Linked DNA regions of Exiguobacterium sibiricum 7-3. The protein of the gene in region 3 interacts with the protein of the main gene of each other region in a pairwise test. Links are inferred from orthologs where the notes say so. Each region holds a gene or a part of one and is shown on either strand. Other genes may lie near its edges.

Region 1 (10,773 bases), 420 kb from region 3 along the record:
GTCGTCATTGCGAAAATCAAAAGTCAGATTCGACGTGCTTACGGGACACTGTCCCAGGAAAGTGACGAGCGGACGGTCAGCCGTGCCGGTCTTACGTTGTATTTGGATCGCTATATCGTCGAATATGAAGAACGGTCGATTGAGCTGTCCAAAAAAGAAGGATTGATTTTAGAGATGTTGTTGACGGTGAGTCCACGCATTGTCAGTCGGGGTGACTTGCTGGAACGGATTTGGGATGATGAAGCGTTCGTCGATGAAAATACGCTGAATGTCAACATTACCCGTGTACGGAAACGATTGGCGGAAATCGGAATCGGCGGACTGGAAACTGTCCGGGGAGTCGGCTACAAACTGGTCTTGGACAAATGAGACTTTTTTTCAGACATACGATTCCGGGTATTCTTTTCTTCAGCGGACAGATGGTAGCCCTGTTCCTCATCTTATGGTTATATGACCTCTATCGTCCAGCTGCCTTTTTTTACATCGCTCTCTTAAATGCAATCGCCTTGCTGATTTATTTAAGTTACCGCTTCTTTAGTATGTTGCCGTTGCTCAAACGCTTGCAGACGCCGATTCAATCGGTCGCCGAACCAATCCGGGCGGACAGCGACGAACCGCTTGCGGCAGCCGTCGAGCACTTTTTAGAACGGCAGCAGACTGTCTTTCGGAACAGTCTGTTTGCGGAGCGGCGGAAAGAAAAAGAACGACACCGGTATGTCGATCAATGGATCCATCAAATGAAGACGCCGCTTTCGGTCATCGAATTGATTCTCGAACATCCAGGGGAACAGTTTCAGGCGGACTTACGCCATGAAGTCGACCGGATGCGAATCGGACTGGATCAGATGCTGTATTCGTCGCGTCTCGAAGCGATTGAAACGGACTTGAAGGCGGAGCGTTTAAATCTTCGGACGTTAGTGACGAGCATCATCAATCAGGAAAAACGGCTATTCGTCAAAAACAAAGTCTATCCGAAGCTTGAGCTTTCAGCTGATCTTTACATCTATACCGATTCGAAATGGTTCCGTTTTTTAGTGTTGCAATTGATAACGAATGCCGTTAAATATACGACCGGTCATGGTCACGAAGTCTACATCCGGGCGGTCGAACAATCCGGAAAAATCGTGTTGACGATTGAAGACGATGGTGTCGGGATTCCGAAACGCGACGTTCCGCGTGTCTTCAATGCGTTTTTCACGGGCGAAAATGGACGACGCTACGGAGAATCGACCGGGATGGGACTGTACTTCGTCAGTCAGATTTGTCTAAAGCTCGGACATACGATTGAACTCGACAGCACGGAAGGTGTTGGAACGACCTGTCGTCTCACGCTTGTAGGAGGGAAACAAGATGATTGAAGTCAAACAGTTAGGAAAAGTCTATCCCGGAAAAGTGACGGAACAACCGTTGACGGATATCAATTTCCGGGTCGAAGAAGGGGAAATGGTCGCCGTCATGGGACCATCCGGCAGTGGGAAATCAACCTTGATCAATCTGCTGGCGACGCTCGATCAACCAAGTTGGGGATCCATCTTGATTGAAGGTATTGATACGGCAACGTTCAAACGGAAAGAGACAACCCGCTTTCGGCGTGAGACGCTCGGGATCATCTTTCAGGAGTTCAATCTGCTGGATTCGTTGACGGTGGCTGAAAATATGCTCGTCCCCTTGATGCTCAGCGGTAAAAAAACGAAGGAAGCCCGGGAAGAGATGCAACATCTCGCGAAACGGTTGCAGATTGATGAATTGCTCGATAAACAAGTCGATGAAGTGTCCGGCGGGCAACGGCAACGGACAGCAATCGGGCGCGCCCTGATTCACGCGCCGCGTCTGATGCTCGCGGACGAACCGACGGGGGCTCTTGATTTTCAGGCGACGAAACACGTCATGGAGTTACTGGCGGAATTGAATGCTGCAGGTATGACAATGGTCATCGTCACTCATGATCCGACAGTGGCATCGTATTGTAATCACGTCCTGTTCCTGAAAGACGGCAGCATTCAGACGGAATTGTTCCGGGATGAACCACGCCGGGTGTTCTTTCAGCGTGTCATTGAGTCGCTCTCGTTATTAGGAGGGGATGAACATCACTTATCTGCAATACGCCCTACGTAACATCAAGCGGTATCAGCGTCTCTACTACGGATACGCATTGACGATCATCGTCGCGATGACGATTGCGACGAGTTACTGGAATCTCGTCGTCAGCGAATCGTTTCAGAATATCGCCAAAGTCTTAAGCCAACTGAATCAGGTCATCGAACTGACGATGGTATTTGTGTTCATTGCTGAAGTCATCATCTTATTTTTTAGTATCCTGTTTATTTATTCGACGACGTATACGATGCTCGAACACCGGAAAAATGATTTACGGATTATGCGGACGCTCGGAAGCGGCTTTTCCCATTTTTTAAAATATTTTATGATTGAAATCCTGATTGTTGGTGGTTTGGCCATTACGGGCGGCATCACGCTGGGGGTTGTCCTGACGAAACTGATGTTACTCTCGATTGAAAAAGTCATGTTCTTACCGCGGCTGACGATTGAGATTTCTATCACCTCCTTTTTAGTATTGATCGCAGGTGCACTACTGACACTGTTGATTGCGACAGTCCTCGCGATTTATAAATTCCGTCCAGACCGTCCTGTCCGGTCCCATTCGCGCTTTCGGATCCGCTTTGGTCTTACGATGCAGGGAGTGGCAGTGCTCATCCTCTTTTATGGATATTTCATGGCGCTGACACAACAAGATATCTTTCTGCTCTTCTTTCCTTTCATCATCTTCGTCGGCTCGTTCTTTTTCTGTCGTCATGTCATCCCGATGGTACTCAAACTGTATCGTCCGCGACGGTTGTCGTTACGAAAGTTAATCGTCTCGGAAATCGCGATTCAGTTAAAGACGAACAGTACGCTGGTCGCGCTGGGGACAATCTTGACCTCCTGTGCGTTGACGGCCGTCGGTCTCGTCTTTATCTTTCAGCTGATCGGATTTGATCTCTCGTCGAACAATCAATTCGGACTGGTCTATTACGAAGAAGTTGCCGTCCCGTCCGAGCGTCTGGAAAAACTGGAACGGACGATGGTAAAAACGTTTCCGGACAAATACCGGCAGGATGTCCGGCTCAAAGGAGTCAAGACCCGGTACATGATTCCGTTATCGGATTATAACGAACTGATGAAGCATCTAGGTCACGAGCAACGGACGCTGTTGACGGACAAACAGACCTTCATGATTCCGGCCCGTCCGGTTCAAGTCAAGGAAGTGACACCGACGATGCAAAAAGCAAAAGCCGAGATGAAGCAAGCCGGCTACCAACTTGAACCGATGGCGGAACATCGTCTGTTATTCGGATACAATGACCGGATTGAAACACTATTCGTCGTCAGTGACCGTGCTTTTGCCATGATGGATCGTCCAGTATTCCATATCCGGGTCTTTGATACACCATCGTATGCCGATTACGGGACGGACCGCTGGACCCGTTGGATGTCGATTGTCCGGGAAATTCAGTCCAAAGCAGAGCTCGGCAAAAAAACTCCGGTTCCGTACCAGATAATCAATGAGACGGAAGACAAACTGGACGGGATTCGCATCATCCGCCTGGTCTCGTTTGTCGTCATCCTGTTGACGATCTGGCTGTTTGTCATCAACGCAAGTTTCTTGCACGTCTGGATGCAGATGACGGCAGAACGTGAACAAAAACGCTTAAAGACGTTATTTGCACTCGGTTTCAGTAAACGGAGTATCCGTCGGTTCCTGTTCGTGAAATACGGTACCGTTTTGATGGTCCCATACTTCATTTCCATCTTCCATGCCTGGTTGCTCTTTCAGGTCATCTTATCGGAAGAGGGACTGAAAATCGGTCCATTTCTTCCTTTGTCCTTTGTTTGGATCGGAATCGTCACCTGCTGTTATTTCATCAGTATCTTGCCTTTATGGGTCCGCTATCCGCGGCATCTGCTGAAAAAATCGTGCGAAAGTTCGATGTATCCGATACCCGATTCAAGGGTATGATAATAGCATAGCGAGGAGGGATAACATGCTGGACCATTCACCTTACCGGGGATACGGTGACCGCATCCGAATCTTACGAGAACGTGCCGGAATTTCAATCGACCAGTTGGCGGGAAATCTTGGGGTTGCACCCTATTTTATTCGTCGTACGGAACTCAGCGAAGTCTATCCAACGAAAGCGTATATCGAATCTTTGGCGGAGGCCCTGCATATCGACTCCAGTTACTTGGCACGACACATCTGGACCGGGGAGTCCTTGAAGTTCGTCATGCAGGAAAGAACGCCGCTCGAAGAAATGCGATTGGCGTATGAACAGACGATGGGACAAGACGAAACGATGATTGAACAACAACTGGAAGAACGGATGCGCCTGTTCGATTTAATGTATGACGAAGACGTCAAACGGATTGAACAGACGATGAATGCGACGGAACAGCGGATTTTTCACGAATTAGTGGAAGCAGTCATGGAGGCGGGGGAATTGCAACGGGAAGAGGCGACCGAGACGTTCGAACTGTTTGCGGACAAACTCCCGACGATGCTTCAACTCGATGAATACCTCAACCGTCTGACGGAAGAAACCGAGACGACAGCAACCGATTGTTATACGAAGTTCAGTCAATCAGTTGACCGGGCACGTTATCACCGGAAGTAAACGATTCGAATGGAAAGATAAACAAACGAGGAAGGCGGATGTAATATCCGTCTTCCTCGTTTGTATGAACACTGACGTTCAAGTCAGTTCTGTTTTTAGATGGATTAACTTTTAAATGGATTAACGCTGTGGCGCAGGACGTGGTGACCGGCGTCCTTTTTGTCGTGTCCGTCCAATCAAGAAACCGATGAGGGCATTGGCGATGACAAGCACCCAGCCGACATAACCGAAGTTTAAAGTCAGACTACCAAGCATGGCCTGCCATTTTAAAATCATCATGAAGTCTCCGCGAATCAGGAAACGAGCGACACAAACGAGTAACACCGTCGTTCCGCCGATAAAAACGCCGATCCAACTACCGTATAAACGAGAGGACTGGACGCGTACAGCGACGAAAGACCAATAAAATAAACTGACGATGAATGTCACTCCGCCGTAAGCGAGGACCAGCTTCCATGTCTCACTTGCTTGTGGAAATTTCGTGAACATGACAAGGGACGAGACGATGGCGGCAGCTGTGAATAAAATCGCTGCCCAAAAACGAGACCGCATAACGTAATTCCTCCTCAAGGCTTTTTCTCACCTAACGATAGCGGAAACGGTTCGTCTTGTAAACTACTACTGGCGTCCACCTAAAATACGACGCAGTTGCTTCAACGGATTTGATCCATAAAAGAGGACACCCCCGCGATAGAATCGTGTTCCGACAAACAGAGCGAGTGCGATACTGATCCCCATCAGGATGAGGGATAAAGCAACTTGCCAGACCGGGACTTCCGTCAGCATGACGCGCAAGAACATCAACATCGGGGTAAAGAACGGCACGAATGACAGGATGACGACTGCCTGGTTCGTGGGAGCATTCAAACTGAAAATCGATACCGTGAAAGCGGCGACAATCAACATGATGACCGGCAAGGTGACCTGTTGGGCATCTTCAACCCGACTGACGAGCGAACCGAGTGCAGCGAGGAGCGTCGCATACAGCAGATAACCGAGTAAGAAAAAGACGAACAGATAAACAATCGTCTTGACGCTCAGCGAATCAAGCGACAGCTGATCAAACAGACTGCTGCTTTGGGCACTGTAATAGCCGACTCCGACGAGTAACGACAATTGAATCAGGCTGACGGTGGCAATCGATGTGATTTTCGCCAACATATGCTGAATCGGACTGGCAGCAGAAATCAACAATTCCATGACACGTGATGATTTTTCATTGGCGATTTCCGTCACGATCATGCCGCCGTAGATGGCAATCGTAAAGTACATCAGGAACAGCAACACATAGACGAGAGCAGACGCAGCGAATAATTCGTCCTCGCTTTTACCGCCGGTCGATGTCAATTCCTGTTTAACGTCGATCGGAGCGGCAAGCGAAGCAAGTAATGCCGGATCGACATCGGCTTTAGTGATGATCGTCTGGTCGCGGACTTGTTTTAAAGCAGTAGACAATTGTGTCTGCAACTCCTGTTCTGGACTAGCACTGATTAACGTCACCCGGTACGGATCATCAGACAATAAGGCGACTGCGTCATACGTTCCTTTGTCAACGACTTGTCGTGCCTGTTTCAGGGAATAGTCTTTTTCGGTGATCTTTGTTTTGATGCCGACCTCTTTTAAGACAGGAATGATTGGAGCCTCGAGGGAGCTGACGACTGCGATTTTCGGATCGTCTCCTGAGAACCAGTCGATGATCCGCTCGATGTTGCTGAATCCGACGAGGAACACAATCATCAGGACGGTCGAGATGAGAAAACTTTTCGCCCGTAATTTTTGAAACAGACTAAAACGATACAATGTCAGGAATTTACGGTTCATAACGTTTTCCAACCTCCTCGATGAAGATGTCTTGCAGGGATAATTGATCCCAAACGAATCGTTCGACATGGAATCCTTTTGTAATCAAATGACGGAGCAGGGAGTCGGCAGCTTCTTTTGATTCGACTTGTAAACTGTGACCGGTTCCGTCCGATTCGACTTGAAGGATGCCCGGCAACGCATCCCAAAGCAGGGCAGGCGCATCCGTCGTCAACAAAACACGTGTCTTGCCGTATCCTGCCTTGATCTCCGGAAGATAACCGGCGACGACCGGTTTCCCGTGATCGAGAATGGCGACGTGTTCGCACAGTTCTTCGACATGATCCATCCGGTGGCTTGAGAAGACGATGGTCGTGCCTTCTGCCGTCAGTTTCCGAACCGCTTTTTTCAGTTGTTCGACATTGACGGGATCGAGTCCGCTGAATGGTTCATCTAAAATCAGCAAGTCAGGTTTATGTAGGACGGCAGAAATCAACTGGATCTTCTGTTGATTTCCTTTCGATAATTGTTCGACGCGCATCTTTTCATACTGTGGGATTTGGAAGTAGTTGAGCCATTCGAGTAAAGAGTGTTTGGCATCTTTTCGTTTCATATCACGTAGTTCGGCTAAAAAAATCAATTGTTCATCGACACGGATTTTCGGGTATAATCCGCGTTCTTCGGGAAGATAACCGATTTTAGATAAAGGAATCGGTTGTCCTTTCCAGGTGATGGATCCTTCCGTCGGTTGTAATAAACCGAGTAACATCCGGAACGTCGTTGTTTTTCCGGCACCGTTTGCTCCGAGTAATCCGAAAATCTGTCCTTCCGGTACTTCGAATGATAAATCATCGACGGCTGTGAACGCACCAAATCGTTTGGTGATGGCTTTAATTTCAAGCATGGAATCAGTCCTCCTTCATTCAAATGAAATACATAATCAAGTTCAAGTGTCTATTGTCTTTACGAGAAAATGGGAAAAAGGTTCCAAAACGATGACTCAAGCATAATTGTTTACTTTTAGTAAATTAGTTACTATTATTGTGTTAAAGGAAATGAAGAGAAGGGGGCGTGAACGCATATGAAAACAAAAGGCATTCATCATATTACGGCAATGGTCGGTAATCCACAGGAAAATCTCGATTTTTACGGCACGACGCTCGGATTACGATTCGTCAAGAAAACGGTCAACTTTGATGATCCGGGAACTTATCACTTTTATTTTGGCAATGAATCGGGTGCACCCGGAACGATCATCACCTTCTTCCCGTTTGAAGGCATTCAGCAAGGGCAAGTCGGGGCGGGGCAAGTCGGTACGACGGCATATGCCATTCCGACAGGTAGTTATGACTTTTGGAAAAATCGTTTAACTGAAAAACAGGTGACTTTCGAAGAAGCAGAACGCTTCGGAGAAAAACAACTCGCCTTCCAAGATCCGCACGGATTACAGATTGAACTGGTCGAACGAAGCAAAGGAGCAAACAGCCGCTTCGAAATCGACGGGATATCAACGGACGTCGCCATCAAAGGATTTGCCGGTGCGACCTTGTTGTCGCACGATCCGGCAGATACGGCACGTCTCTTGACGGAAGCGTTCGGATTAACGATTGCGAAACGTTCCGAGACGATGGATCGTTATGAAGCGGAAGGCGACTTCGGCAATACCATCGATATTTTGCATACGAACGTATCGGCTGGCCGTCCGGGTGCCGGGACAGTCCATCATATTGCATGGCGGGCCGACGATCAGGCACAACAACTGGACTGGATGAAACAAATCAATACATTCGGATTGATGACGACGGAAGTGAAGGACCGGAATTACTTTACATCGATCTACTTCCATGACCGGGGACGGATTCTGCATGAAATTGCGACTGACAATCCGGGATTTACGGTCGATGAAGCGTTCGAGGTACTTGGAGAAGACTTAAAATTACCGGAACAATTTGAAGCACACCGGGCGACAATCGAAGGACATGTCGCACCCATCACACTACCAAAGGGGAGACTCATATGATTCATTTATTTGAACCGGCTAAACGACCAGGCGCACCTATCTTTCTTTTATTACACGGAACAGGCGGGACCGAACAGGATTTAGTCGGACTCGTCCGACTCCTCGATCCGGAGGCCGGTTATCTGTCGGTCCGGGGTGAGGTGACGGAAAACGGGATGCCCCGATTCTTCAAACGATTGGCGGAAGGGGTCTTTGATGAAGCAGATCTTGCCCTTCGGACAGCCCGTTTGATTGAGTTCGTGAAAGAGATGAGCCGGACAAATGACTTTTCCCTTCAAGACGTCATCCCGGTCGGTTATTCGAACGGTGCGAACATCGCGGCGAACATGATGTTCGAAGAACGGTTGTTTGAACAGGCGATCTTGCTTCATCCGATGGTACCGCGTCGCGGCGTGACGTTACCAGATTCGTCGCAGATGCGAATCTTTATCGGGGCTGGAACCAATGATCCGATTTGCCCGGCTTCGGAAACGGAAGACTTAAAAGAGATTTTCGAACAGGCGGGGGCTACGGTCGATGTGACCTGGTCGAACCACGGTCATCAGCTCGTCATGCCGACCATCGAAGCAGCAGCAAGCTGGATCGCTCAAAAATAACAACACAAAAAAAGCATGGGATTCAGGAATCTGTCCTGGCATTCCATGCTTTTTTTGTGTTCAAGCAGGATGGTCGCTCTTAGGACGGGAATAGACGATGAGGATACCACGTTCGACAAGCTCGTTTGCAAGTGTCTCGATGGCTTCTGGTGATGCTTTCGTTTGGGTGATGTGTCGATAGAGATGACGGAGTTCGCGGCGCATCGGTTTACGGATTAACCACATGCTGTCGATGATGAGGCACCAGGTCACGACCGTTTCATGACCGATGTAAAATTGAGTTTGACGATTGAGATACCGGATCCACCATTCATCCCGGGCCATTTTCAGGACAACACCGGTTACCAGGAGAACAGCTAACATAAGCGGTACGCTTTCGTAGATGGGAAGGTTTGCTAGTCGGTCTCGAAGTCCAGTTACGAAACTGAGCATCATCCATCCAATGAGACCGATGACGAACCAATAACTAAAGTTGACTATACTTCGTTGTTGTTGCTTGATCTGAAGTCGGGGTTTCAGGATTGGGGTTGACATCAGAATCACCTCCTTGTTAAATAATCGAATTTTCTGACAATTTATAGTTGTCCTTCTACTATAGTTACTTTTTCCCGAAACGTCTAGTCGTTAGACATAGAAAATGTGTTTCTTTCTTGACGAATTTCGTGTACGCTAAAAAAAGAAAGTGAACGGTTACATACAAGGGGGAGAAATGATGGATCAAGTCGTATGGATTGCAGTCGGTATCGTCGCAATCGCTGTATTTTCAGCATCGAGCGTCGCCGCGTATATGGGTGTTAAAAACCAGGAAGACTGATAACACGGTGCCTGTCACCGCGTAGATGAACGTCGAAAAAGGAGATTCCGTAAAAATCGGAATCTCCTTTTTTCGACTGCCTTTTATTTGTTTTCCGTAATCTGAATCCGTTCCGCAAACGGTTTTAAAGCGTCGCTCCATCGCAGGTAGCCGCCACCGACCAAATGAAGACCGTCGTACGTCATCCGGTTTTGAAGATAACCTTGCTGATTCGTCAACTCCGGTCGTAAATCAACAAAGGGAATATCGGCAGATTCTGCAAGCTGTTCAAGATTTCGGTTCAAGGCTTCGACGTCACGATTGACGCGAACCGAATCGGAATATTTTGGTGCGACGGGTAACGTTGACTGAATGACGACATCAATGTTATTTTTTCGCAGTGTCGTCACGATCGTCGTCATGTTTTCCGTAATCGTCGGAATCGGGGTGAAGTGACGGATGTCATTGATGCCACCCATCAAGAAAACACGTTTGGGTTGCATCTCGACAATCAGGTCAAGCCGCGTCAAAAATCCTTCCGTCGTATCACCGGGAATCCCGAAATTGACAATCGTCGGATCATTGAGCAGGATCCGCCAATCACCAAAATTCGTCATCGAGTCACCGAGCATGACAGAATTCGGTGATTTTGGGTATTGATAAGTATGAAAGAGACTATTCAAACGGACGTAGTTCGGATTTTTCGTATATTGGAATGTCGTGATGGGTTGTGTGTTCGTCGCAGGAAAGGCCTGCTCGAATAGCTCGATCGGTTTGCGTCCGAGCAATAAGGCGAGGAGGACGACGTTTGCGACGACCGAGAGAATGACTAGTGCTTTTTTCATAAAACAATCGTTCCTTTCGAGGGAGTATAAGGGGTAGTGTAACATGAAT
Region 2 (11,000 bases), 2.5 Mb from region 3 along the record:
AAGAGACGTGGGATCCGTCACTTGCTCATTACAATGGTCACTGTCGATACAAATATAGTTGCCGACAGCCCGGTAGTGGTCAGCTGACTGATGCGTACGAGCAGAGACCAAAGTGACATCGCTATATTGATGACAGACCGTACAGATGCCTTTTTTTATGGTGGGAACGTAATGACCTTCGACGCCGATCCATTCTCCTTGAAGAGGATAGACAAAAAACTTCTTTTTGTTTCCGGTATCATTCCAGCTTAAATAGGTCGTCTTGAAAAAATCGAAGGAATGAAGCGGCGGATGCCGTAACTTCTTTGTTTTTCGAAATAGTTGTTGAAGTTGTGATTCCGTAATGGACGGAAAAGACGCGACGAGCGGTTGTATCTTCTCGATATACCGGATTAAATCAGCTTCCGACTTTACATTTCGCACGAGCATCAGCAATGCTTCTTGCTCCGCAGTCAGAACCGGAATCAGGTCAAAAATCTTTTGGGCGGCACTGTAGATAACAGCATCCAACACATCCGGATCATGGACTGTCGTCAGCTGTTGGGTCAATAAATCGACTTGGCTCCGGATGAAATTGTATTGAAACGGCTTAATGAAGGGTTCCATATGACATCGCTCCTTTGTAGTCCTCTATTCACTGAATCTCTTTTGTCAAAACGACATTTTCCTTGTTTCCGTCATTCGACAGGCGGGAAATGAATACCTGAGGAGGTGTCCGATCATGCAACCGTTAACCGGACTTCGTTTGTTGAACTTGATCAGTTTTTTATTTGTCCTCTTGGCCCGTGTCGTCTGGTATGATGCACCGGCAGGAGAACGTCTCGCAATCATGCCGGCACCGTTCATTGATGCGATTTTTGGCGTTGTCTATACGACCTTATTGATTTGGTGTATTCGACCGGTTCAGGCTTACCCGGCCGACCGGACATTGATTTTTGATATGAGCGGGTGGTTCATGCTGACGATGATCGGATATGGTGCCAGCAGCATCATCGGTCCGCCATGGGAGCTTGTCTTGACGACGATTTCTTTTATTGCTTTATGCATCATTTATATGAAAATTCAGCATCACCCGAACCGTTCCCCCTGGATGCGCTCACCGTTTTCAGTCTTTCTCGCCTGGTCGAGCATTCAGATTTTAATTCTGCCCTTTCGGATTTTGCGGGACTTTCGATTTGACGATCTATTCGGATTGACGACGTCGGAATGGGTCACGGTGATGCTGATTCTTTTTGCGCTTGGAGCCGCATTCTTTATTTTCGTTCATACCGATTGGGTATTCGGACTCGTCATGATCTGGTATTACATTGGTCTGTTCTTTAATGGACGATTGACAGACTTTCAACAGGGCATCACGATCTTCAGTGTCATCATTGTGACTGTAGCGGTGATTATCGTCTTTCGGAAACGTGAAAAATTGTTTGCGGAAGAAAAAAGACCGGTTTCGTAAGAAAACAACAGTTGATGACGTTGCTTTTGGTTTTTTGGGGTATATCCCTTATAGAAGTATAAAAGGGGGAAATGACCAATGGGGAAAAAACAGTTGATCGGTACGTACGAAAATGAGACGGATTTAATTCGCCAGATTGAAGATCTGCATTTTGCAGGATATTTAGAAGAAGATTTATACGTCGTCCTGCAGGATAAAACCGATATGGCGATGTTACGGGGGCAATCGGCCGCACAACTCGTTGCCGGGAAACGGACATTGTTCGAACGCTTTACCGGAAAACCGGTAACGGACGAGGAAACACGTGCCGCTTTTGATTCACTTGGTTTAGCGGACGGAGAGGTCGACAAGCATGTGGCGAGCGTTAAAAACGGTGCCTATGTCCTGCTTGCGGACGAAGAAGGGGCGAAACGCCCGGCACCTGAGCCGAAGAGTATTTTAGAGAGTGAACCGGAAGGCATTGAGGCGGAGCGGAAGCTTGATCACGAGAACCGGGCACTTGAGAATGAAAACGATCGGATGTTGTAAACGTGCCTGAGTGGAAAGGGTGAACAACGATGGAGAGTCACTATCATACAATTTTAGTCGCGGTCGATGGATCAAAGACGGCAGACTTAGCTTTCGAAAAAGCCGTCCAGTTCGCAAAACTCGATCAAGCAAAGCTCGTTATCGCACATGTCATTGATATCCAAACCTTTGCCAACGTCCGTGCCAACCAACGATTCATCGATCAAAACGTTACGGAGTACGCACAGGAACTTCTTGATAAATATCAAAAACGGGCGATTGAAGAAGGCGTAGCAGAGGTCGAACTGGTCATTGAAAGCGGGTCACCTAAGACCTTGATTCCGAAAGTTATCGCACCGCGTGTCGGAGCGGGACTGATCGTTTGTGGAGCCGTCGGGATGAATGCGATGGAACGAATCATGATTGGGAGTGTCTCTGAAAACATCTCCCGTTACGCCAAATGTGACATCTATATCGTTCGCCCGAAAACACTCAAATAAGTGCCAAAAAGCTACTTCGATGGTTAATCGAGGCAGCTTTTTTTTGTTCATTCTTTCGACTTATGTCAATAAATAATAAAACACGCCTAGAATAATCAAGATGACGGGCAACAATACCAAGTACATCCAGGACATGTTTTTCGCCGTTTGGCTGTTGCTGTAAGTTTCTTCGTTCCGACTCTGTCCGACCATCATTGTAAAAATAAGTCCAAGTACACAGATCACGAGTGCAATCCAAAATAATGCGGTCATGTGTTAATCCCCCTTTGTGTAGGATGTATGCTCTTCCATCATAACGAAGATTGGAATTGTATGTCAGGATATTTTGTGACAGTTTGGAGTTGACGCTATCTGGTTTAGGGGCTAAACTACTGGTATGAGTTTAGGGGGTAAACTAATCATGAAGGAAAATCTTCGGGAAGCCGTTCAGTTATTTGAAGAAGTGATGATTCATGGGACAGAACGTGTCTTGAAATCAGTGGATTCACCGGTTTGGCGTCTCTACTCACCAGAACAACTGCATTTGTTGAAGCTAGTCGATAAATATGGACCAATCGCTTCCGGACGGATTGCCGTCATCCAAGGTGTTCACAAAAGTGCGATTTCAAATCGTCTGAAAAAGTTAAATGAACACGGCTTGGTCGAAGTCGAACGTTCGGAAGATGATCACCGGACAAAACGGATCATTTTGACGGAAGCGGGAAAAGAAGTCGTCGAGGCCTCGGATCAAGCGATTTATAGTTATTTGGAACAATTGATTGATGGCAAGGTCGATGATGACGAAATCAAACAATTCATCGAGACATTCCGGAAAGTCAAAGCCATTTTAAAGATTGAAGATTAATTTAGAAAAATAGACACAGAAGAGGTGGAACGGGAATGCGACAAATCGTCAAATGGCGTTGGCCGATCGTAATCGTCTTGTTGCTTGCGACAGTCGGATTATTTTTAGCAGCACCAAACTTATCGAAACAAGCAGAAGATGCAGGTGCCATTCAGCTCGCGAGTGATACAGATTCACAACGGGCAGCGGATATTTTAAAAGCAGCCGGTGCAAGTGAAGAAACGATTTCGCTGGTCATTCCATTAAAGGAAGCCGTTACGAAAGAAGACCGGACGGAAATCGGTCAAATCGTCAAAGATTTAGAGAAGCTGGATAAACCGGTGACAGGAGTCCTGAATCCGTTTGAGAGTAAGGAAACGGAAGGACAATTGATTTCAAAAGACAAAAAAACAGTTCTCGTTCCGATTACCGTTGATGGTACGCAAGAAGAAATCACGGCACTCGCTGAAGATATCCGAAGTGACCTCTTACCGGACGATCGGACGATTTATCTGACGGGTGAATCACTCATCAATGCCGATGTGAACAAAAGTTCACAAGAAGGATTGAAACGAACGGAATTAATCACAGTCGGTCTGATTTTTGGTCTGTTGTTGATTGTCTTCCGTTCGATCGTCACACCATTCGTTCCATTATTTGCGGTTGGTGTAACTTATTTAATGAGTCAATCATTTGTCGCCTTTTTCGTTGATTGGTTCGGATTCCCGGTCTCGAACTTCACGCAGATTTTCCTGGTAGCGATTCTCTTCGGGATCGGGACGGATTACTGTATCCTGCTTCTGAGCCGGTATAAAGAAGAATTGACTGCCGGACATGATGTCGAGACAGCCATCGTCAATACCTATAAAACAGCGGGACGGACCCTTCTCATCAGTGGTCTTGCCGTCCTCGTCGGCTTCTCGGCGATTGGTTTCGCTGATTTCCCGATCTTTAAATCGTCGGTCGCCGTTGCAGTCGGAATCGCGGTCTTGTTACTGGTTCTCTTTACACTCGTCCCGTTTTTCATGGCGACGTTAAAAGAGAAATTGTTCTGGCCGTCAAAAAATGCGGCAAGTCATCAGGACAGTCGTTTATGGGCCCGATACGGTGGTTTATCGATTCGTCGTCCATTGCTTGCGATGGCCATCGTCGCTGTCGTAACAATCCCGACCTTGTTCACATACGATGACGATCTATCGTTCAACACCGTCGATGAGATTGGTGCAAAGTATGAGACGGTTAAAGGATTAAATGCCATTTCAGACGGATTTGGTGCCGGTGAGTCGTTACCGGTCAATATTATTCTGAAGGACGACCAAAACATCGTGACTGAAAAAACGGTTCCGTATGCAGAACAGTTGAGCCGTGAACTGGTCAAACTCGATGGTGTCAAAGCTGTCCGGTCGATTTCGCGTCCGACAGGCGATGTCATTGACGATTTATATGTCGATCAACAATTGAAACAAGTTGCATCTGGTCTGACGGATGCAAAAGATGGACTTGGTAAAGTCGGTCAAGGTCTTCAGACTGTGGAAGACAATTTACAGAATATCAGTGGTCAGATTCCGGCCGGTGACCAGGCGTCAGCGGGTGCAGCACAATTGCAACAAGCTGCAGATGGTCTTGGTCAAATCAATCAGCAGTTGGCGCTTGTCGGCCAAGGATTGCAGTCAGCAGAAAACATTCCGCAAACTGTCGGAACATTGACAGCGTTATCCGGTCAATTGACACAAATTCAAACGGGAATCGCACAAGCGGCAACCGGAATTGAAACGCAAGGCGCACAAGCCGGTCAACTCGGTAGCGGATTAACCCAACTGGCTGATGGTGTCGGATCTGCTAATAATGGTCTTGGTAAAATCGAAGACGGTTTGAAAGAAGCAGCCGATTTCCTAAAAGAGATGGGCAACTCCAAAACGATTCGCGGTACCGGGATGTTCATTCCAAAAGACACCTTATCGAGTAAAGACTTCGAGCCTGTCATCGACCGCTATACGATTGATGACAAAACCGGTCTGAAATTCGAAGTCATCCTGGACAATGATCCGTATTCACCGGAGGCAATCGAAACGGTCGCTGCCATCAAGAAAACGACAGCGAGTACACTGAAAGATACACCGCTTGAACAGGCACAAGTTGCGTATGGCGGTATCTCGAGCATCAACAGTGATTTAAATGATACGTCAAAAGCCGATTTCTCACGGACTGTCGTCATCATGATCATCAGTTTGTTTATCGTCCTTGCGATTATGTTCCGCTCATTGATCATGCCGTTGTTTATGATCGGTTCGCTTCTGTTGACGTACTATACGTCGGTATCGATTGCTGAACTGATTTTCGTCAATGGTCTCGGTTATGACGGCATCAGCTGGGCCGTTCCATTTTTCGGATTCGTCATGCTCGTTGCCTTAGGAATCGATTATTCGATCTTCCTGCTCGACCGGTTCCGGGAAGAAACGATTAATGGACTCGAGACAAATGAAGCGATGTATGTCTCGATGAAGAAAATGGGCTCCGTCATCATTACGGCTGCCATCATCCTTGCCGGAACATTTGGTGCGATGATGCCGTCGGGTGTTCTGAGTCTGGTTCAAATTGCGACGATCGTTATCACAGGTCTGCTCCTGTACGGATTGATTGTCTTACCGCTCCTGATTCCAGCGATCACGGTATCGTTCGGAAAAGGTGTCTGGTGGCCGTTCCGTCAAAAGCAAAATAAGAAGTAAGTTGATTCGACTGGTCCATCCGGACATCATCCGGATGGACTTTTTCGTTATACTACAAACAGGAGGCGATCAAGATGCAACAGTTTAAACAATTAACGAGCCGGATTTGGTATCAAACGCCCGTCAGTGAAACGGATCGGCCAATCGTTGCCGTCATTACGGGCGACGAGCGGAGTCTTGTGATTGATACCGGTAACTCCAGTCAGCACGCGACACTCTTTTTGGACGAGATAGAGAAACACGGGTTGAGACGGCCGGATCTCGTCGCATTGACCCACTGGCACTGGGATCATATTTTCGGTATGAAGCAGATGGCTGTACCGACGATTGCGACCAAACGGACCGTCGACGAGATGCGGAAGATGATGGACTATGACTGGTCGGACGAGGCGCTTGCGGAGCGGATCCAACAGGGGATTGAAATTCCGTTTTGTGCCGATGCGATCAAACTCGAGTTCGGGAAGGACCGGGAGATTGAAGTCATCTTGCCGACGATTCGTTTCTCGGGAGAACTTGAAATCGACCTTGGAGGCGTGACGTGTCTGTTACGGCAGGTCGAGAATGACCACTCACCAGGGAGTGCTCTTGTCTATATTCCGGAAGAACGGGTTTTATTTTTAGGAGATGCGATGTATGCCGACATCTTTTCTGCCAAGTGGAACTATACGGTGGGGCAGACGACCCGGTTACTGGATGTCATCGCCGAGTACGACGCTGACTATTATGTCTGGTCGCACGGCGAAGCGATGTCGAAGGGCGCGTTTGAGAAAGAGGTACACGTCTTACGCCAAATCATTGAAGTGACGCAACGAGCAGCAGGGCATCTACCGGAGATGCAGCGGCTGTACCGTGAGCTGGTCGGACGGGAACTGACGACAGACGAAGAAGAAACACTCGTATTTTTTGCAAATGGTGCGAAAAAATAATTAAAACAGCAGGTGCTGAACAGATCATTCGAGAATTCCTTATGTATAAGATAGAAAAAAATGGATTTTAGCAAAGGAGTTCTCGTAATGGATCGTAAGCCTGAAGATCGGAATGAAACGGCCAATCGTGTGTTTTTTGGAACAGCTAATATTTTCACGGTCCTTGTAGTGATTGGCTTTGCCTTATATCTGCTGTATCAATTTTTTGTGAAATGACGGATCATCCTGTAGCCCAGGGTGATTTTTTTCGTTTTAGGGGAGTGCAACGGAACCAGATATTGGGTAATTCAATACAAAGGACAAAATGAACTTTACGAAAAGGAGGCACTTCCCCATGAAACGCATCCAGATTGCCGACTTTGACCGTCGTATGCCGCCGCTTGAATTACGTGAAATGGACGATTATTATGAAACGATGTTTGTTCCCGACTATGATGAGGTGTATCAGTCAAACGAGATCCGAACGATTCAACTGGCTGATATTTATGTTAATTTAGCGATGACAAAAAGTGAGGTCCGGCTCGTTTCGGCTTTGTTTTTAAAACCGGTCGAGGTAGCAGATATCGTATCGTGGATGCAACTGTACACGATTAGTTTTGCGATCTCTGACGCATCCGGTTACTACGTGGAACAGGCGGATGAAATTTTAGAAATTGTGTTGTATCAAGGGAATCCAATCGTCATTGCAACCAGAGGAACAGACCGGTTGTATTATGACACCGAAGGAGCAATCGAGATGCGGCGGGAATCGAGTGAAGTGATGGGGAAAAAGCCATTGCTGTATTTGAACGGTGAGGCATGGTATGGCGTGCCGCGACTTGAATTTAATCCGAATCAAGATGAACTGCATGTCAACGGAACGTTTTTATTTGCCGACTATATGGATGTTTATCAGGGACGGGTCGGTTTTTTCCGGAACACCGATCCAGCATTACCGATTGTGCTGTTGGTCGGAGAAGCCATCATCGAAATGGAACTGACCGAAAATGCAGACGGAAGTCGTGTCTTAGTCATTGAACAGCCGTATGATGAAGCGTGACTAAAAACAGGATGAGGTCGTGTGAATTCACCGAGCGTTTTCGGAAAAGTTAAATCGCAACGAATCTTTGGGTAACCATGAAATCCCTTACAAAATATGCGAGAATAGATATAGAGACAAGAATGGAAGGGATGCGGGACGAACATGGTTAAAGAGATGCCACGAAATTCAAAGTGGATGCGTTCCTACAATCGGGCACTTGTATTACGTTTGATTCGGATGTATCAACCGATTTCACGAGTGGAACTGGCACAACAAACAAAACTGACGAAACCGACCGTTTCGAACATCGTCGGAGAACTGATTGCGGATCAACTCGTGACAGAGCGTGAACTCGGTGTTTCAAACGGTGGACGAAAGCCGATTCTGCTCGAACTCGTGGCGAAAGAACAATATGTCATCGGGATTGATGCGACAAGTCACCGCTTCATCGGAGTCATCGCGGATTTAAGCGGAAATACGATTCACGAAGTGGAAACGATGGGTAAATTTGATACAAACGAAGAATTAATGCAGGCTGTCGTTCTGTTGTGTGAAGAACTGATTGAGGCGACGGAGCAGGTCGGAACGATTCACGGCATCGGAATATCCGTTCACGGGATGGTCAATCCGGAGACCGGAGTGATTTTATTTGCCCCTCGTTTTCATCTCCATGATGTGGCATTAAAGGAACATTTGGAAAATCGGTTTGCGTACCCTGTTTTTATCGAAAACGATGTCCGGGCTCTCGCTTCATTCGAATTGTTATTCGGAGAAGGCGTCGGGGTCGACCAATTTTTCTATCTGTATGCCGGAGAAGGAATCGGAGGGGCGTATGTCCTGGACGGGAAGCTGATTGACGGCGAAAATCACATTACAGGTGAGGTCGGGCATATGCGACTTGATTTGGATGGCCCGATTTGCTCCTGCGGGAATCGGGGATGTCTCGAAGCATTGGCTGGGGAAAAAGCGTTGTTGCGTGATTTTGAAGCCATTGACCCGCAAGTCAAGACACTGGCGGAACTGAGAAAACGTCTGACGGACGGGGATCCGTACGCGAAAGCCGCGTACCACCGGGCGGGTGAATACATCGGAATCGGTGTCCTGAATACGATTCATCTGATCAATCCGAAGCGGATTTTACTTGGAGGACCGATGTTTGAACTGGCTCCTTCCATCGTCGATCAAATCAAAGAACGGGTCGAACACACGGCCTTGACGACGGCTTCACGTGAAACCGATGTTAAGATGGTTCCCTGGAGTGAAAAACAAGGGGCACTCAGTGCAGCGGCACTCGCAACAAACAGTATTTTTCAAACCATTTAAAATGCAGCTTGCTGGGTTACGGTGTTTTCACCGGATCCGGCAAGCTTTTTTTGTGAAAAGAACGAAGAAAAAATATTTTTTGAAACCGTTTACAAAACAAAACAGCATGTGCTATAGTTTTCTTAAAGTTAGATAATAAATTTAATTTACTAAGTTTTCATCAACCAGTGGAGGTGGATGCAGACCGGCAGGGACCGGTTAAGCTGAAACAGAAAGAAGGGGGCGTCGCGCAGATGGAAACAGAGGATTTATGGGTTTCCTACCGTGAAGCTTTCGGGCGTTACGGAGCAATCCGTGGCTTTTACGTGAACCGTTTGACAGGAGATATGACGGAACAACAGCCGGGAGATAAGCGGTCTGCAGATCAAGACGGCGTTCTCGTTCGGCCACGACAAGATGGAGTCTTTCAATTTCGAATGTCGTCCGTACAAGGGGTACTGACGATTCGATCTTCAGAACTTCATCTTCGAAAAAATGAGAACGGATACATTGAATTACGGGTGTTGATGCAACACATGCGCACAGCCGGTTGTTTGACGCTCGGTGGAGAATTTTATCTGTTCGTGACACCGGAAGTGGACACGTTAGACTACCGTCTGCGACTGATTGCACGAGTCTTGATTCAACTCCAACGGATGCCGATTGGCATGGAAGTCATCGAACAATGGTGTCAACACGCACAGCTTGAAGGGCAACAGCTTAGAAAGTACGCTTGACCACTCACATACAAAGGGGATCACTCACATGAAATTCAAAAAAACCAAAGTACTCGCAGCTGCATCAGTTCTGACATTATCGGCATTACTTGCCGCTTGTGGTGGCGAAGATGAAAAACAGGCGACAACAAAAGACGGAAAAACCGTCATTTCCTGGTGGGGTTGGGCACCTCAGCCTGAAGCCGGTAAGGAAGTCGTCGATGCCTTCAACAAATCACAAGACAAATATGTCGTCGAGTTCAAACGTTACAGCGAAGACTATGAAAAACAACTTCAAGTCGCGATGTTATCTGGTAAGGGACCAGACATCATCGGTCTGAAAGAACCAATGATCCAGCAGTACAAAGACCGTGTCGTGCCAGTCGATTCTTACATGGATAAAGCAGCCGGCAAAGGATGGAAAGACAAATTCGTCGAGCTCGGCATCGATCAAACGACGATTGACGGTAAACAATATGCGGTCCCAATCGGCTTTACGGGTCAAGCCTACTTGATGTACAACAAAACGATGCTTGATAAATACGGTGTCACACCACCGAAGAACTACAAAGAAACAGTCGACGCTGTCAAAAAGATCAAAGCGTCGGGCGATAAAGTCATTCCATTGATGCTTGGAGCAAAAGATGCGTGGATCGATATCGATGTCTACAACGTTTTAAGCCACCAGGTCGCACCGGGTTACATTCAAAAAGTCTTGTCCGGCGAAGCGAAATGGACAGACGACGAGATGGTCAAGACAGCTCAAGTTTGGCAGGATCTCTTCAAAGATAAAGTCTTCCAAGAAGGAGCACTCGGACTTGCGACATACAATGACGGGATGAACCAGTTCTTCGATAAAAAAGCAGCGATGTGGGTTATCGGTTCATGGGAAGCTCACTCGATGACGACAGCTGAGAAAAAAGACAAATGGAAAATCAAAGATGAGCTTGGCTTCACACCGCTTCCAAACCTTGCAGGTGGAACAGAACAACCAATCATCGCATCAATCGATATGGCGCTTGCCGTCAA
Region 3 (7,448 bases):
GATGCACTGGCTTTCGTTTGTTGGGGAACAGCGGCAAAACTACTGATGAGCAACGTTGCAAATACGATGACACGAACTAAAAATGAACTTTTCATCCGTCTATCTCCCTTGTAAGTAAGTCTATGTGAAAAACTAAATTATCAGATAATTACTGTTTTTATCCTATCATGCTGTTTTCTATCGTCGTGTTACAGTTTATTAACAGGGATAGTTTTTCGTAACAATTTTGCAACAAATAAAAAAACAGGTCATGAAATGGCAGTCTGGAGCCGTTTCATGATACCTGCTTAAATGATGAAAGACTAAGTCCGCTTAATCCATTGACTTCTTTTTCCGAAACCGTGCAAAGAATTCGTAGACGATCGGGACAATCAACAAGGTTAATAACGTTGAACTTGTTAATCCGCCAATGACCGTCACCCCGAGCCCTTTCGAAATCAAAGCACCGCCTTCAAGACCTAGTGCCAATGGTGATAGGGCGCCAATTGTCGCGAGCGCTGTCATCAAGATCGGACGAAGTCGTGTTCCTGATGCATCCAACAAGGCTTCACGTGTATCAAGTCCTTCTTTTTCCTTGTGAATGACGCGATCAATCAGAACGATGGCGTTCGTCACGACGATTCCGATCAACATCAATGCACCGATTAATGAAGATACTGAAATCGTTTCGCCTGTAATCAACAGCGCGAGTAATCCGCCGATGATGGCAAACGGAAGCGAGAACAAGATGACAAGTGGTGTCAATGCGCCTCCAAAGGTGACGACGAGAACAAGGTAGACGATGGCGACTGCTGCTGCCATCGCAAGTCCGAGTTGCGTGAACGACTCTTGAATTTGCTCCGTCACACCACCTGCTTTATACGAAACACCTGTCGGAAGATCAATTTTTCTGACTGTTTTATCGATGGCTTGTGAAGCTTCTGTTGCTTTGTCTGTTTTTAATTCTGCAGTGACCGTCGCGACCAATTTGCCGTCCCGTTCACTGAGTGAATCCGGTGTCGTCCCTTTTTTAACGGAGACGAAATCCGACAGTTTCCGGACACCAAGCGGCGTCGTGACATCTGTTTTTTGTAAATCATTGATGGAACCATATGTCGTCTGTTCGTTCGGAACGATGACATCAAGTTCCTTGCCGTCTACTTTTATAGTAGAAAGTGGTTTTTCTTCACCCTGCACATTGGCAATCCCTTGTGCCAATTGCGCTGTCGAGATACCGAATTCAGCGGCTTTTTGTTGATCGACTTCGAACGTGTACTGCGTATACGACTCTTTTAAGTCGGTTGTTACTTTACGCACGTATTTCGATTCACCTTCAATCGCTTTCACGAATTTAGGTGTCATCGTTTGTAAATCGTCGATGGAATTCGCATAAACGGAGTATGAGACACCAGAAGAAGCTGCTCCTCCACTAAAGTCCTGTTCTTTCCATTCTCCTGTCGGAATCTCTTTATTCAATTGTTTGATTGCCTGTTGCTTCACATCTGCAAAATCGGCTGTATCCGGATCATACTGGGCAATGAAGACAGCCTGTTTTGTATTTCCAGGATTTAATGGATTTTCTCCACCGACTGTAAATTGAAGATTATCTATATCACTTTGCTTGTCAAAATAAGCTTCTGCCTGGTCTGCTGCCTTTAAAGAATCATCAAGTGTTTGACCCGGTTTTGGATTATAGGTCACATAAAATGTTTTTTCACTTTCTTGATTCAAGAAGTTGACGCCGATTGTTGGAACAAGCGCGAAACTGCCGATCAACAGCAGGACGGCGAGACCAAACACGACGAGTTTATGATTCAATGACCAATTTAGTACACCCCGGTACCAATTGGCGAGTTTTCCGCCATCTTCTTTTTCAGGTTTTGGTGCCTTTCCGCGTTTAAAGAGTGAGTCAGCAAACATCGGAACAACCGTTACCGCCACGATCAACGAGGCAAAGAGCGCAAAGACGACTGTCAAGGCGAATGGAAGGAACAGTTCTCCGACGAATCCTGTGACAAATCCAAGCGGCAGGAAGACGGCAATCGTGACGATTGTAGATGAAGCGACCGGAATGAAGACTTCACGTGTCGCATCGATGATGAGCGCTTTCCCTTTTAACGGTTCAGTTGGATCCGTCAATCGACGGTAAATGTTCTCAATGACGACAATCGAATCATCCACGACACGACCAATCGCAACCGTCATCGCACCCAGTGTCATGATGTTGAGAGAGATATCCAATTGTTTCAAGACTAAAATCGCCATCAGCAGAGATAATGGAATCGAGATAACGGCAATGATCGTTGATTTGATGTTACGCAGGAACAAGAGAATGATGACGACGGCAAACAAGGCACCAATCAATGCTTTGCTGATCATCGTTGAGACCGATTCTTCAATCGGCTTCCCTTGGTCGAGTGTGATCGATGCTTTTACGCTAGCGTTGTCTTTCTCAAAGTCTTTAATCGTCTCTTTGACCGCATTGACGACTTCGACCGTATTCGCGTCTTGTGATTTCGTCACCTGGACGCCGATCGAACGTTCCCCGTTTGACCGGGAAATTGATTCTTCGATCCCTTTGTCTTCAATCGTCGCCAGTTGCGATAATTTAACGGTCGGGACTTGCGTCGGTGCAACTGCTGCCGGACTCGAGGCTTGTGCCGAAGCCGCATCTGTCGGCGCCGATTGCGCAGGTGCTTGCGTCTGTCCTTGTCCCGCGCCTGCTTCAGGTGCTTGTCCTGTTGCTGTTTGTGGTGTGTAAGGCAGACGGAGATTTTTCAGTTCAGTGACTGTCGTTGCCTTTCCATCGAGGACAACAGCCTGTTCTTTATCACCTAATTCATATAATCCAAGTGCCAAGCGGGAATCATTCGCTTGAATCAGTTGTTTGACGTTTTCTTCCGTCAATCCATACTGTTGCAGTTTCTTTTCGTCAAATCGGATCTCAATTCGGCGGATTTCTTGACCGGCAATTTGAACCGTTTGTGCGCCTTCGATTCCTTCGAGTTTTGGTTGAAGTTCGTTTTCGACCAGTTTGGTCAAGTCGGACAAGGAACGTTTTTCGTCCGATACAGCAAATCCGATGACCGGGAAGGCATCAAAGGAAATTCGGGAAACTTGAGGTTCCTGGGCGCCTTCCGGTAACTCCACGTTCGCCAATGCTTCTTTGACTTTTTGTTCCGCTTCGTCCATGTCTGTACTGAAGCTGTAGTCGATTTGTAGATTTGAGGCATTCTGGAAAGAGGACGAGCGGACGGTTTCGACTCCGCCGAGATTCTCGACCTTACTTTCAAGTTCACGGCTGACTTCATCGAGTACTTGTTCCGGTGTTGCTCCCGGATAAATCGTCGTCACGGACACGGTTGGTGTCGTGATATCCGGCAATGTCTCGAGTTTCATCGTCGTTCCGGCATAAATTCCGGCGACTGTGATGATAATCGTCAGCAACCAAAGGGCAAACTTATTATTGACTGAAAATTGAATGATACGCTTCATGGTAAAAATCCGCCTTCTCTCTCTTCTTTTTCAATTCCACCTTATTATTTTGATGCTTGATCAATCTTGCGTGCTTGTTTCAATAACCGTTCAATCAAGGCCTGTCGTACGTCAGGTGCAGGTTGACCGAACTGAAAATGTTCCGACATCTTTAGCCCGTCCAACGTAAACCGAATCATCATCGCGTCTACAGGATCCGCTTGTTCCATCAACTGATCAAAAAACTGATGGACCTGCTTTTTTCGTTCTTCCACAAAAGCGGCATTTTCCTTTAACAGGGACAACAAAAACAATACCGTATCGATGTCGAGGCAAAATTCTTCGTCCCACCGTGCTTGCAACAGGACGAATGCTTCCATTGGACCGAATCCCTCTTCCCGGTACGTCTGATATTGCTGAAACTGACGCCGTTCCTGTTCTTCAATCACACCCATCAATAATTCTTCTTTGGAAGAAAAATGATACAACAATCCGCCTTTGGAGACATTCGCCTGTTTCGCCACTTCTTCAAGTGTCAGTTGTGGAAACCCTTGAGTCAGCATGACTTGAACAGTCGCATCCGTGATTCGCCGTCGTGTTTCTAACGCTTTTGTACTGACCATCATTTTTCTCCTTTCTATTTTACTGTACCGTCTGGACGGTTTCTTTTTTTAATATACGGTGTTCTGCCCTACTTTGCAAGATTAAATCAATGTTTCACGTGAAACGCTTCGTATTATATGAGTCGAATCTGATCAAAAAACGCCTACCTGCGTTCTTCGAATCGAGAACCGGTAGACGTTTCAGATGATATTCAGTTATCTTCCCGCGCACTTTCCATCAAAGCAGCATGCATCGCTTGTGCCAAGTGATGCTCGCGCAGAACGCGGACTCCACGATCCGTCGGACCACCCGGAGCCGCTACATCGTCAATCAATTCCGCTGTCGGACGTTCTTCATGCAATAATAGTTCCGCCGATCCTTTCATCGCCTGTGCAATGATTTTCCGGGCAGAAGAAGAATCAAAACCTGCTTTCGTTAATACAGGTGTCATCGCGCCGGCGATTTCATAGAAGAAAGCAGGACTGCATCCCGCTGCTGCCATCAAATAAGGCATCGTTGTCGCATTCGTTTCAACCGTCTGACCCACTCGTTCAAACAATGCCGTCGCTTGTTGTCTTTTCTTATCGGATACGAGGTCACCAAACCATAGGCCCGTCATTCCTGTCTGAAAGGCGACGGGTGTATTCGGCATCGCACAGACAGCACCACACGAAACGTATGCTTCGATGTCTGACGGTGTGATGTGCGCGGCGACGGACACCACCAGCTGATCCGTCCAAGTCTGTTGTTTGATGTAGTCGAGAACTCCGTCCGGCTGCATGGCTAAAACAACGACATCAAATTGTTCGACCTGTTCCTCGGCCGTCGTCCGAACACCGTACTGCTCCGCCAGAGCGAACAGACGTGTCCGGTCGGTTCGATTGGTCATCGTGATCGTTTGAGGGGATATACCCGAATCAAGCCATCCTTTGACTAAGGATTCGCTCATCGAACCTGCCCCTACCATTAAAATTTTCATTTTTATTCCTCCCAACAAAAAAAGGACCACTTGCTGGTCCCTTCAGATTTCCTAGTCATTATACACGAACTGCCAAGTCTTCCACAGCAACGACACGGAGTCCTTTTTCATTTAATTTCTTGACGATTTTCTTTTTCGTTTTCTCATCACAGTCCGTCGGTAATGTGATCAAGACCCGGCGCATGACACTGCTTTTCGCATCAAGTGTCATCAAACTCGCCACGGTTGAGTACTTATTGACGATTTTAGCGATCTTTTCAAGGGCACCTTTTTGTTCACTGAGTGCAACCGTTAAGATATAGCTGCCTGAATCACGATTCCATGCTTCTTCGAGCATACCAAGCATCTTTCCGTGTGGTAAGATGCCGAAGAACTGTCCATCATCATTCAAGACTGCGATGTAAGGCAATTCTTTGATTGAGAAAAAGACTTCAAAGAAGTTACTGCCTGTGTAGATGAACTTCGTGGTGTTTTTGATCAACGTCATGACGTTATCGTCTAAGCTACCACCGTTCATTCCGTGGCGGTAAATATGCATCTTGTAAATGTTCCCCTTGAACAATTGACCGGTCTGATCAAGAACCGGGACACAACGATATCCTGTTTCTTCTAGCGTCTGTAATGCTTCTCGAATCGTAGCGGTTTCTAAAATCTTGACACACTGGTGTTTCGGAATACACAAACTTTGAACGAGCATACAAAACGTCCTCCTCTTTCCTTTAACATCATTATACCTGATTTACATGGCGCTCTAACTTAATTTCTTATTCGCTTCCGCTCTTCCTTCTCCTGCTTTTCTTCTATTCCCTCACAAGCGCCAAGAGAAAACACAATTTTCCTCAAGATTAATAAGCGAATCCATCTTATTTCCGCAATTTTTAATTCTTTATTAATTCAACAATCCCCTTAGTATTAAGATTTATTAAGATTTCGTAAAGACGGGACATAGTTGTATTCTTTTACAATAGCGTCTGATACAATCGAACTCGTGAAGTCACTTCACTATTCTATTCTTGTTCTTAATATGGAGGCAGAAGAAATGTTCAGTAAAAAACAAGATCCATTCGCGGTTAAATTATCTGAGATTGCAGGACACCTGCAACGAACGTCACAATTTTTCGTCGACTTTAAAATCAATGGTATTGCCGATGTCAAAGAATTCGCCCATAAAGTAAAAGATTTTGAAACAGCTGGTGACGATCTGATGCATCAACTGATCATCGATTTGAACAACGCGTTCATTACACCAATCGACCGGGAAGATTTATTAGCGCTTGCTAACTCACTTGACGATGTCCTCGATGGTTTTGAAGAATGTTCAGCTATTTTCGAAATTTACAATATCGTAAAAGCAGACGAGCATATGATCCGTTTTGTGGATGAGATCCACATTGCCGTTAATGAGCTCGCTTTATCTATGGATTTGTTAGTCGCACGTAAACTCCAACCGATGCGTGAACACGTTATCAAAGTAAAAGAACAGGAAACGATCTGCGATAACTTGCGTCGTAAATCAATCAAAGCATTGTTCGCAACAGAAACAGATCCAATCAAAATCATTCAATACAAAGAAATTTATGAGTCGCTCGAGTCAATCGCCGATTACTGCCAGGATGCAGCAAACGTCATTGAAACGATCATCATGAAAAACGCATAAGTGAGGAGCTAACGAGATGGATAGTCTTTTTATCATCACCGCCATAATCGTCATTCTCGCACTTAGCTTCGACTTCATTAATGGTTTCCACGATACAGCGAACTCGATTGCGACTTCGGTGTCGACTCGTGCTTTGAAACCACGTCACGCTATCATTCTTGCCGCGACGATGAATTTTTTAGGTGCAATCACGTTTACTGGCGTCGCTAAAACAATTTCCAGTGATATCGTCGATCCTTCGACGCTTGAGCACGGAAGTTATGTCGTCATTGCTGCTTTACTTTCTGCTATCGCCTGGAACCTCTTGACGTGGTATTTCGGTATTCCGTCTAGTTCTTCGCACACATTGATCGGTTCAATCGCCGGTGCGGCTATCGCATCTGTCGGCTTTGGCGGAATCGAAGCAAAAGGAATTTTAAAAATCGTTCAGGCACTGATCATTTCACCGATTCTTGCCTTCACTCTTGGATTTATCGTTTACGGCATCTTTAAAGTAGTTTTCAAAAAAGGAAACTTGGCGAAGACGAATCGTCGTTTCCGTCATATGCAAATCGCAACAGCAGCTCTTCAATCGTACACACACGGAACGAATGATGCACAAAAAGCGATGGGTATCATCACGCTCGCCCTTATTTCATCCGGTTTCCAAACCGATCACGAAGTCGCACTTTGGGTTAAACTATCGTGTGCGGTCGCAATGGGTCTCGGAACATCCGTCGGTGGATGGCGGATCATCAAGACGGTTGGTGGACAGAT

Evidence for each region.
Region 1: the proteins of P402_RS0101815 (region 3) and P402_RS0103870 interact in binary tests that used the Bacillus subtilis proteins (3 or more experiments, as listed by UniProt). The link is inferred for Exiguobacterium sibiricum 7-3 from one-to-one orthologs.
Region 2: the proteins of P402_RS0101815 (region 3) and P402_RS0114745 interact in binary tests that used the Bacillus subtilis proteins (3 or more experiments, as listed by UniProt). The link is inferred for Exiguobacterium sibiricum 7-3 from one-to-one orthologs.

The regions. Positions count from the first base shown.
Region 1 is NZ_KK211190.1:576,423-587,195, forward strand. The notes cover bases 4,391-7,387. They hold P402_RS0103870 (ABC transporter permease), read right to left. Parts: upstream 6,492-7,387; coding sequence 5,289-6,491; downstream 4,391-5,288. Other genes in these bases: P402_RS0103860 (helix-turn-helix domain-containing protein), read left to right, coding at 4,391-4,670; P402_RS0103865 (hypothetical protein), read right to left, coding at 4,791-5,222; P402_RS0103875 (ABC transporter ATP-binding protein), read right to left, coding at 6,481-7,374. Outside these bases: P402_RS0103840 (response regulator transcription factor), read left to right, coding at 1-369; P402_RS0103845 (sensor histidine kinase), read left to right, coding at 366-1,358; P402_RS0103850 (ABC transporter ATP-binding protein), read left to right, coding at 1,351-2,115; P402_RS0103855 (ABC transporter permease), read left to right, coding at 2,081-4,015; more of P402_RS0103860, read left to right, coding at 4,041-4,390; P402_RS0103880 (ring-cleaving dioxygenase), read left to right, coding at 7,552-8,490; P402_RS0103885 (alpha/beta hydrolase), read left to right, coding at 8,487-9,086; P402_RS0103890 (hypothetical protein), read right to left, coding at 9,147-9,620; P402_RS0103900 (SGNH/GDSL hydrolase family protein), read right to left, coding at 9,984-10,724; P402_RS0103905 (acyltransferase family protein), read left to right, coding at 10,768-10,773.
Region 2 is NZ_KK211190.1:2,659,392-2,670,391, reverse strand. The notes cover bases 2,983-6,206. They hold P402_RS0114745 (MMPL family transporter), read left to right. Parts: upstream 2,983-3,336; coding sequence 3,337-6,006; downstream 6,007-6,206. Other genes in these bases: P402_RS0114740 (MBL fold metallo-hydrolase), read left to right, coding at 6,081-6,206; P402_RS0114750 (MarR family winged helix-turn-helix transcriptional regulator), read left to right, coding at 2,983-3,301. Outside these bases: P402_RS0114775 (FusB/FusC family EF-G-binding protein), read right to left, coding at 1-606; P402_RS0114770 (hypothetical protein), read left to right, coding at 722-1,450; P402_RS0114765 (general stress protein), read left to right, coding at 1,529-1,978; P402_RS0114760 (universal stress protein), read left to right, coding at 2,008-2,457; P402_RS0114755 (hypothetical protein), read right to left, coding at 2,518-2,709; more of P402_RS0114750, read left to right, coding at 2,858-2,982; more of P402_RS0114740, read left to right, coding at 6,207-6,932; P402_RS17220 (hypothetical protein), read left to right, coding at 7,020-7,148; P402_RS0114730 (hypothetical protein), read left to right, coding at 7,267-7,971; P402_RS0114725 (ROK family transcriptional regulator), read left to right, coding at 8,128-9,276; P402_RS0114720 (hypothetical protein), read left to right, coding at 9,510-9,992; P402_RS0114715 (ABC transporter substrate-binding protein), read left to right, coding at 10,021-11,000.
Region 3 is NZ_KK211190.1:157,055-164,502, reverse strand. The notes cover bases 113-3,852. They hold P402_RS0101815 (efflux RND transporter permease subunit), read right to left. Parts: upstream 3,475-3,852; coding sequence 313-3,474; downstream 113-312. Other genes in these bases: P402_RS0101810 (TetR/AcrR family transcriptional regulator), read right to left, coding at 3,519-3,852. Also shown: P402_RS0101820 (C40 family peptidase), read right to left, coding at 1-95; more of P402_RS0101810, read right to left, coding at 3,853-4,076; P402_RS0101805 (pyrroline-5-carboxylate reductase family protein), read right to left, coding at 4,268-5,035; cyclic di-AMP binding protein CbpA, read right to left, coding at 5,094-5,732; P402_RS0101795 (DUF47 domain-containing protein), read left to right, coding at 6,075-6,692; P402_RS0101790 (inorganic phosphate transporter), read left to right, coding at 6,709-7,448. UniProt on the Bacillus subtilis protein: Required for self-resistance to surfactin, an antimicrobial lipopeptide surfactant produced by B.subtilis. Also required for swarming motility.